Regions from separate parts of the Bradyrhizobium sp. USDA 4501 genome, predicted to be linked through region 3. Evidence: predicted binding sites of a transcription regulator. Region 3 holds the regulator's gene; each other region holds the start of a gene.
What was found. Region 3 encodes PhoB, which activates phosphate uptake and scavenging genes when phosphate is short. Its sites were predicted from a motif close to TGTCATNNANCTGTCAT; they were not measured.
Positions count from the first base shown of each region.

Region 1: a site for PhoB is predicted at 1,439-1,455, ahead of ACVWZM_RS37490 (OprO/OprP family phosphate-selective porin). Genes of this name have one in related genera too.
Region 2: a site for PhoB is predicted at 1,379-1,395, ahead of ACVWZM_RS00340 (acetoacetate decarboxylase). Genes of this name have one in related genera too.

Region 1 is NZ_JBSSEX010000001.1:8,085,932-8,089,206, forward strand. Features, by position in the region: gene ACVWZM_RS37490 (OprO/OprP family phosphate-selective porin) at 1-1,377, opposite strand, end outside; gene ACVWZM_RS37495 (DegQ family serine endoprotease) at 1,723-3,081, shown strand; gene ACVWZM_RS37500 (replication-associated recombination protein A) at 3,078-3,275, shown strand, end outside.
Region 2 is NZ_JBSSEX010000001.1:76,889-80,163, forward strand. Features, by position in the region: gene ACVWZM_RS00335 (transporter) at 1-288, opposite strand, end outside; gene ACVWZM_RS00340 (acetoacetate decarboxylase) at 431-1,216, opposite strand; gene ACVWZM_RS00345 (patatin-like phospholipase family protein) at 1,438-2,601, shown strand; gene ACVWZM_RS00350 (acyl-CoA carboxylase subunit beta) at 2,710-3,275, opposite strand, start outside.
Region 3 is NZ_JBSSEX010000001.1:5,305,374-5,308,648, forward strand. Features, by position in the region: gene pstA (phosphate ABC transporter permease PstA) at 1-11, shown strand, start outside; gene pstB (phosphate ABC transporter ATP-binding protein PstB) at 8-826, shown strand; gene phoU (phosphate signaling complex protein PhoU) at 933-1,649, shown strand; gene phoB (phosphate regulon transcriptional regulator PhoB) at 1,795-2,505, shown strand; gene ACVWZM_RS24175 (GcrA family cell cycle regulator) at 2,801-3,275, opposite strand, start outside.

The DNA.
Region 1 (3,275 bases), 2.8 Mb from region 3:
GACGCGGCCGGCGATTTCCCAGGCGCCCCAGCCGCCGCCCGCGAGCGAGAACGGATCATGCGGCTTGATCCCGCTATAGGAGGCCGTCGCCGGGTTGTAGGCGTGGTTCTCGCCGGTCAGCACATAGCCGACCTGCGCGTAACCGCCGTCGAACTTCAGGCTCGGCGCGCCGAACGGCGGCAGTCCGGTGTTCGCGGAGCGATCGACATTGAACCAGTAATATTCGCCCTGCGCGATGAACGGGCCATAGGTCGCCGCCGCCTCGACGCCGTAGACCTGCGCGCCGGAGACGTTGGCGATCGCACCGGTCGAGATCAGCGTGGTCGGATCGATGCGCAGCTCGGGCCGGTCGCTGAGCGTGAGCGTCTGCGCCTGCGTGAGCTGGTTGCGTGGCGGCTGCACCAGCCATTCCGCATCGGCGCCAATGTGCACCGAATAATTCTTGCCGCTGATCGGATTGCCGGCGACGCGGATGACCCCGCCATACTGCTCGGACGTGCCGGCCGGCGAGGCGGAGGACGCGGAGTGGATGGCGCCCGACGTCGGTCCGGTGACATAGCCGCCGATCCAGAACTGGTCGTTCCACCAGCGGGTGCCGGCGGCCGAACGGAAGTCACCGGCGGCGATGTTCTGTGCGATGATGCCGACCGAGGCGCGCTCCATGAACAGGATGTCGTTGGAGCTGGTCGCTTCGTCGAGTGTCCACGGCACGTCCATGATGCCGCCTTCGATCGCCATCTTGCCGCCGAACGGCTTGAAGCCGGTGTAGCTCAGATACGCGTTCTCGATGCCCGAGGTGCCGCCGCCGGGCAGCGATCCCGGCGCCGCGCCGCCGAAGCCGTCGGACGAGCCGCCGAAATCGTAGATCAGTGAGTAATTCCAGTCACCGAAGAACTTGCCGACGATGCCGATGCGCGCGCGGCGGACGTTCTCGCCGCTGTCGAGCTTCTGCGGTGAGGTGCCTGCGGTGTTCGGGCGATAGTCGTAGCCGCCGACATCCCAGTGCACGCGGCTCGTGATCGCAACGCAGTTCTGTTCGTCCGCGGTGCAGATCGTCGGCCGGTTGTTCGGCATCGTCACCACGACGCCGGACGGCGCGACCGGGCCCTTCACCGGGATCGCGGCGTTGGCGCTCGCCACCCGCGCGGCCTTGGCATCCGCCGCCTTCGCATTGGCGTTTGCGCTGGCTGCGCTTGCGGTATTGGCGTTGGTCTGCTTCTGCAGTTTGTCGAGCTTCTGCTCGAGCATCTTCAGCTGCTGCTTCAGCAGCGCGATCTCCGCATCGCTGCCGCCTCCGGCCGATTGCGAATAGGCCGGCGAGGCGGCAAGCGCCCCTGCCAGGCCTATGGCGATTGCACTGACTTTTGTTGCACCCATTGTGCACCCCTGTTGTGTTTGAATTCCCCACTCACTCACTGAACGGTCCTAGGAGCGTATCGTGACTGACGCACGACAGTGCTTCCGGGCATCGCAGTTCCGCTTGTGGTCCGCAGGCAACAAGCGGAGCGGCGCAGTGAGATGACAGCCATCATAGAAGCTTGGCGGCGCGCTTCAACGCGGCCGCTGCGGGTTGTGCACCGGTACGGCGGGGGGCCAGTTATCCGGCCGGGCGCCCTTCAATTGCCCGGCGAACACGCCTATATTCCGGCGTTTCCACGAGAGGTGAGAATGCTCCGACCTGTCCGCTTTGCTGCCGTATCCGCTCTGTGCACGTTGGCCTTCATGGGGAATCTTTCCGCAGCCGCGGCCCAGGACCGCCGCGTGCCGTCCTCGCAGGCCGAGCTGCAATTGTCCTATGCGCCGATCGTGCAGCGGGTGCAGCCGGCGGTGGTCAATGTTTACGCCGCCAAGACCGTGCAAAACCGCAATCCATTTCTGGATGACCCGATTTTTCGCCGCTTCTTCGGCGTGCCGGGACAGCAGCCCGAGCAGATGCAGCGCTCGCTCGGCTCCGGCGTGATGGTCGACGGCTCCGGCCTCGTAGTCACAAACAATCACGTGATCGAGGGCGCCGATCAGGTGAAGGTCTCGCTCGCCGACAAGCGCGAATACGAGGCCGAGATCGTGCTGAAGGACAGCCGTACCGACCTCGCGGTGCTGCGCCTGAAGGACACCAACAAGGAGAAGTTCGCGACCCTCGACTTCGCCAATTCCGACCAACTGCAGGTCGGTGACGTCGTGCTCGCGATCGGCAATCCGTTCGGCGTCGGCCAGACCGTGACGCACGGCATCATCTCGGCCCTGGCGCGCACTCAAGTCGGGATCACGGATTATCAATTCTTCATTCAGACCGACGCCGCGATCAATCCCGGCAATTCCGGCGGCGCGCTGGTCGACATGACCGGCCGGCTCGCCGGCATCAACACTGCGATCTTCTCGCGCTCCGGCGGCTCGCAGGGCATCGGCTTTGCGATCCCCGCCAACATGGTGCGCGTCGTGGTGGCCTCCGCCAAGAGCGGCGGCAAGAATGTGAAGCGGCCATGGCTCGGCGCGCGGCTGCAGGCGGTGACGCCGGAGATTGCCGAGACGCTTGGGCTGAAGCTGCCGTCTGGCGCGCTGGTCGCCAACGTCGCGCCGAACAGCCCGGCGGCGAAGGCCGGACTGAAGCTCTCCGACCTGATCGTCGGGATCGACGGCACGCCGATCGACGATCCCAACGCGTTCGACTACCGCTTCGCGACCCGTCCGCTCGGCGGCAACGCGGAGATCGAGGTGCAGCGCGCCGGCAAGCCGGTGAAGCTCACCATACCGCTGGAGACCGCGCCCGACACCAACCGCGACGAGATCGTGCTGACCGCGCGCTCGCCGTTCCAGGGCGCGAGGGTCGCCAACATCTCGCCGGCGCTGGCCGACGAACTGCATCTCGACGCCGGTGCCGAGGGCGTGGTGGTGACTGATCTCGCCGGTGACGGCACCGCGGCCAATGTCGGCTTCCAGAAGGGTGACATCATCCTCGCGGTCAACAACGAGAAGATCGTGCGGACCAGCGACCTCGAGAAGGCATCGAAGACGGGGACGCGGGTCTGGCGCATCACGCTGGTGCGCGGCGGCCAGCAGATCAACGTGACGCTCGGCGGATGAGCCCCAAGCAACCGCGAGAGGCCGGCAACCTCTTTGCTGCGGCGGGGATGGAGCAGGACGCGCCGCACCCGCTGCCGGACCGGCTGCGTCCGCGCACGCTGGCCGATGTCGTCGGCCAGGATCACATCCTCGGCCCTGACGGCGCGCTGACGCGGATGCTGGAAACGCGCACGCTGGGCTCGCTGGTGTTCTGG
Region 2 (3,275 bases), 5.2 Mb from region 3:
GTAGACGCAATTGTCGACGACGTGGATCTGCTGGAAATTGTCATTCGACAGCAGCAGGTCCCGCGCCAGCTGCGGGATGTGCATGTTGGCAAGCCATGCCCGGGTGCGGACGTCGGTCAGGTTGAAGTGCAGCCACAGCCTTCCGTCGTGGCTCGGCTCGATCGGCGCATCGATCGGAAGCGCCTCGGCACGGCCGTCGTGATGCAGGCGGAACGCCCAGACCAGACCGGGGATTGCCTCGCGGGTCAGCAGCGACCCGACCGGAGCGGGAGGTGGATCAGCCAGCATGGCCCGCCCCCAAGGCAATCGATAACGCAACCGCGCGAAATGACATGTTCAAGACCTCGCCCACGCGCAACGCTGAGCAAGCGCGTCCCCTCGACGCAACATAGGAGGACGCGCCTGTTACAGTTTTATGTCAGCGACCGCCCTACTCCGCCGCAAGACCGGTCGGCGCCGCCGCCTCCGCGGCCTCCTTGTTGTAGTCGTGCACGACGCGGCCGAACGGCAGCGTCAGATCGGCGAGGAAGTGATGCGCGCCGACGACACGCTTGACCGGGAAATCGGCGACCGGTGCATTGACATGCGGCACCAAATGCAGCCGGCCGGGTCCGATCCAGGAGCCCTTGACGACGATGTCGGTCAGGTTGATCGCGACCAGCTGGCAGACCTCGAGATGCCCGTCGACGCCGGGGATCATCTTCAGATTAACTTGCGTCTTCGACAGCGTGGCGCGGGTGACGTCGCCATTGCCCGCCATGCTCTCGTGCTTGTAGCCCATCGTGCCCATCGCAACGAGCTGGCCGGCATATTCCAGCGTGCCGGTCAGCGTGTCCTTGACGATCTCGAGCTTGGGATGAGCGTACTTCTTTGGAAAGCCCCAGATCTCGCGGCCGGCCGCGATCGGCGGATCGTCGTCGAGGTACATCTGGCAGACGAAGTTGACCTCTTGGCCATGCAGGCGCGCGGGGATCACGAGGCCGGACTCGGTGTAGCTGCCGAAGCCGGAGCTGTCGGGCATCTTGATCCATTCGTAATGCACGAACGCCTGCTCGATCGGCTCCAGCGGCTCGGGCAGGCCGGCGCGGATCAACTCCGGATCGGTCTCATAGGTGATGACGAGGAATTCGCGATCGATGAAGCGATACGGACCGGCGGGATAGCTCGGGCCGGCGGCCGGCATCGACGGAAGCTTGAGCAGATATTCCCTGCGCATCGCAATAACCCCCTGTTTGAAAAGTTTGCCCGAAAGCTAGCGGCCGAGATTGACAGCGATGTGAGGAATTTCCGTCAGGCGCATGACCTGCGTTTCGTGGTGGAGCCCAATGCTAACCATGCAAGCGGGCATGCCGGATGCGCCGTGCGCGGGCGCCGCAATTGTCATCACGGCGTCATCGGCGCGCTGAATTCTCGCCGCGAATTTTTGGAGTGTCTGATATGGACGCGCGAACCCCGCATTTCGACGATATCGATCACGCGACGCCGGGCTGGCGTCCGGAAGGCTGCGATCGCGTGGCCCTGGTCCTGCAGGGCGGCGGCGCACTCGGCGCCTATCAGGCTGGCGTCTATCAGGCGCTGCATGAATCCAACATCGAGCCCGACTGGGTCTGCGGCGTCTCGATCGGCGCGATCAACTCCGCGATCATCGCCGGCAATCCGCCCGAAAAGCGGCTGGAACGGCTGCACACGTTCTGGGATCGCATCACCAGCCGCAAGATCTGGCACTACACCCCGGACGGCGACATCTTCCGCAAGGCGCGCAATTTCACCAGCTCATGGCTGACGACCACGCTCGGACAACCCGGCTTCTTCACCCCGCACCAGACCAATCCGTGGTTCAGCCAGGCCGGCGCGCGCACCGCCACCAGCTACTACGACACCACGCCGCTGCGCGAGTCCTTGCTCGAGCTGGTCGATTTCGGCCGCATCAATTCCAAGAAGATACGCTTCGCGGTCGGCGCAGTGAACGTGCTGTCCGGCAACTTCATCTATTTCGACAATGCCCATGACGAGATCATTCCCGAGCACATCATGGCGAGCGGCGCGCTGCCGCCGGCGCTGCCGATGGTGAAGGTCGGCACCGATCATTTCTGGGACGGCGGCATCGTGTCCAACACGCCGCTGCAGCATCTGCTCGACCAGGAAGACAACATGAATTCGCTGGTGTTCCAGGTCGACCTGTTCTCGGCGCGCGGCGCGCTGCCGCGGGACATCCAAGACGTGATGGCCCGGCACAAGGACATCATGTATTCGTCGCGCACCCGCTACAACACCGACGTCTATCGCAAGACCTACAATCTGCGCACCGCCCTGCACAATGCGCTGGGAAAAATCCCCGACGATCAGCTGTCGGACGAGGAGCGCCAGCTCAAGAAGGCAAACGCCCGGCTGCCGGGGATCACGCTATTGCAGCTGATCTATCAGCAGAAGGCCTATGAGGGCGACGCCAAGGACCACGAATTCTCCGGCACCTCGATGCGCGAGCACTGGGTGAGCGGGCACGAGGACACCAAGCGCTCGCTGAAGCGGCGCGAATGGATCAAGATGCCCGAGAACGGCATGGGCATCGTGATCCACGACGTGCATCGGGAGGCGGAGTAATAAGGCCGTCATTGCCGGGCTTGACCCGGCAATCCATCCCGCTTCGGATGACTCATTCGATGGATGCGCGGGTCAAGCCCGCGCATGACGCGTTGAGTCTGAGGGCCCTTACGGCCGCGTCGACATGTTGCTCGGCGGCCCGGCCTTGCGGATCGGTTCGGCGAGGCGCGCGAACTCGCAGAGCAGCGAGCGCGTCTTGCGCGGATCAATCACCTCCTCGACCCAGAACTTCTCGGCCGAGCGGAATGGCGAGCGCAGCTTGTTGAGGCGATCCTCGATCTCGCGCAGTTTGGCGGCGGGATCGGCGGCCGCATCGATCTCGGCGCGATAGGCCGCCTCGATACCGCCTTCGAGCGGCAGCGAGCCCCAATAGGCCGACGGCCACGCATAGCGCATCGAGAAGCGGTTGGCCGGCTGATGCACCACGCCGGCGACGCCGAAGGCGTTGCGGATGATGATGGTGCACCACGGCACCGTGCTCTGGTTGACCGCCGCCATCGCCCGCACGCCGTGGCGGATGGTCGCCGTCTTCTCCGCCTCGAGCCCGATCATGAAGCCCGGGCAGTCCATCAGGTAGACCACCGGCAGATGGAAGGTCTCGGCGAAGTCGACCCAGCGCACTACCTTCTGGCAGGCGTCCGCGGTCCACGAGCCGCCATAGTGGAACGGATCGC
Region 3 (3,275 bases):
CCGCAAAATGACCGAGCTTTCCGTCTCCACGACTGCCGCAGGCCACATTCCCCAGGTTCCGCTGCCGGAAGCGCCTCCGAAAGTCACGGTGCGCAACCTCAACTTCTATTACGGCGAGCACCACGCGCTGAAGAACATCAACCTGACGCTCGGCACCAACCGCGTCACGGCGTTCATCGGCCCGTCTGGCTGCGGCAAGTCGACCCTGCTGCGCATCTTCAACCGGATGTACGACCTGTATCCGGGCCAGCGCGCGGTCGGCCAGCTGATGCTGGACCAGACCAACATTCTCGACCCCAAGCTCGACCTCAACTTGCTGCGCGCGCGGGTCGGCATGGTGTTCCAGAAGCCGACGCCGTTCCCGATGACGATCTACGAGAACATCGCCTTCGGCATCCGCCTCTATGAGAAGATCTCGAAGTCCGAGATGGACGACCGGGTCGAGAAGGCGCTGCGCGGCGGCGCGCTGTGGAACGAGGTCAAGGACAAGCTGAACGCCTCCGGCCTGTCGCTCTCCGGCGGCCAGCAGCAGCGCCTGTGCATCGCGCGCACCGTGGCGGTGCGCCCCGAGGTGATCCTGTTCGACGAGCCGTGCTCGGCGCTCGACCCGATCTCGACCGCCAAGGTCGAGGAGCTGATCCAGGAACTCTCCGAGGACTACACGATCGCGATCGTCACCCACAACATGCAGCAGGCGGCGCGCGTCTCCGACAAGACCGCCTTCATGTATCTCGGCGAGCTGATCGAGTTCGACGACACCAACAAGATCTTCACCTCACCGAGCGATCGGCGCACCCAGGACTACATCACCGGCCGGTTCGGTTGACCGGCGCATGATCCGGAAAAGTGGAAACCGGTTTTCCGATCAGGTCATGCTAAAATTCAGGACACGAAACCATGATCCCCGGGATCATGGTTGAGGGAGACAAGCGATGGCTTCTGAACATACCGCCAAGGCATTCGACAGCGACCTGCAGGAGTTGACCCGCCTGGTCGCCGAGATGGGCGGCCTGGTCGAACGGATGATCACCGAGTCGGTCGACGCGCTGATCCGTCGCGACGTCGCGCTCGGCAAGCGCGTGGTCGCCGCCGACATCGAGATCGACAATCTGCAGCGCAACATCGAAGAGCGCGCGGTGCTGACGATCGCGCGCCGCCAGCCGATGGCGATCGACCTGCGTGAGATCGTCAGCGCGATGCGCGTCGCCACCGATCTCGAGCGGATCGGCGACCTCGCCAAGAACATGGGCAAGCGCGTCGCGGCGCTGGAGAGCGATTTCCAGCCGCTGAAGTTGATCCGCGGCCTCGAGCACATGACCGACCTCGTGCTGTCGCAGGTCAAGTCGGTGCTCGACGCCTATGCCGCCCACGACCTGCCGGCGGCGATGAACGTCTGGAAGGGCGACGAGGAGGTCGATGCGATCTGCACCTCGCTGTTCCGCGAACTGCTCACCTACATGATGGAAGATCCGCGCAACATCTCGTTCTGCATCCATCTGATGTTCTGCGCCAAGAACATCGAGCGGATCGGCGATCACGCCACCAATATCGCCGAGACCGTGTTCTACATGATCGAGGGCCAGCAGATCACCGACAAGCGCCCGAAGGGCGACATGACCACTTTTGCCACCACGGTGCCGGGCAACTGAGGCATGATCGGCAAGCACGGAACCGGCAAGAGCGAAACTGGACGATCCTCGCGACAAATCGTTTCCGCGGGGACTATGCTCAAGGAAGTAAGCGTTTCGGTTTGCGTCTGGGCAACGGATCACCACAGAGAAAGAACTTAAACCGATGAGCGCACGCATTCTGGTAGTCGAAGACGAGGAAGCGCTGACGACGCTGTTGCGCTACAATCTCGATGCGGAAGGCTACGATGTCGAGACGGTGGGGCGCGGCGACGATGCGGATACAAGGCTGAAGGAGCGCGTTCCCGACCTCGTGGTGCTGGACTGGATGCTGCCGGGCCTGTCCGGCATCGAACTGTGCCGCCGCCTGCGGGCGCGGCCCGAGACCAAGCAGCTTCCGATCATCATGCTGACCGCGCGCGGCGAGGAAAGCGAGCGCGTGCGCGGGCTTGCCACCGGCGCCGACGATTACATCGTCAAGCCGTTCTCGGTGCCGGAGCTGCTGGCGCGGGTGAAGGGCCTCTTGCGCCGCGCCAGCCCGGAGCGGCTTGCGACCGTGCTGACCTACGGCGACATCGAGCTCGACCGCGAGAAGCGCCGCGTGGCGCGCTCGGGCCGTCCGATCGATCTCGGGCCGACCGAGTATCGCCTGCTCGAATTCTTCCTCGAGCATCCCGGCCGCGTGTTCAGCCGCGAGCAATTGCTCGACAGCGTCTGGGGCCGCGACATCTACATCGATGAGCGCACCGTCGACGTGCATATCGGCCGCCTGCGCAAGCTGCTCAATCCGGGCCGCGAGCAGGATCCGATCCGCACCGTGCGCGGCGCCGGCTACGCGCTCGACGACCGCTTTGCCAAGGCCGAGCCGCAGCCGTAACGGCCATGCGGCATTCATAAACCGCAACACGGCGTCGTCCCGGCGCAAGCCGGGACCCATACGCCGCGGCCAGCGCAATCGGCACGCGGCCAGACGGCTTTCTAACAACACCCATTCGTGGTTATGGGTCCCGGCCTGCGCCGGGACGAGGCCGGTGATGTAGCGGTAGTCCGGATGGAGCCGACGGGTCGCGCGAACGAGCGCCCCGTTGGCTCCATCCGGGCTGCGTCACACAAAAAAATCCCCGCTTTCGCGGGGATTTGTCTTTGAGGTCTTCCGTCGTTTTCCCGAGTGCTCACTTGATCTGCGGTTTCGCCGACGGCCGGCGGCGATCGGCGGCGGGCTGGTAGGCGACGCGCGAGTGATGCGCGCAATAGGGCAGGCCGCCGAGCGCTTTGCCGCCGCAGAAGAAGAATTCCGGGCTCGAGGGATCGCCGACCGGCCAGTGACAGGTGGCCTCGTTGAGCTCGAGCAGCGACAGCCGCTGGCTCATCGGCACCACATTGTCGTAGGAGATCGGATCGGGCTCCATCTCGGCCTCGAAGGCGTGCGCCAGCGCGGTGTTGCCGCGCGAGACCGGGCGCGCCACCCGCATCATGTGCTGGGCGGGGCGGGCCTTGCGCTGCCGCGGCGCGGCCGTGGAGGGTGCCTTGGCGCGGCCGGAGAGGCCGAGCCGATGCACTTTGCCGATCACGGCGTTTCGCGTCACATTGCCAAGTTCCGCCGCGATCTGGCTGGCCGACAGGCCGGACTCCCAGAGTTTCTTCAGC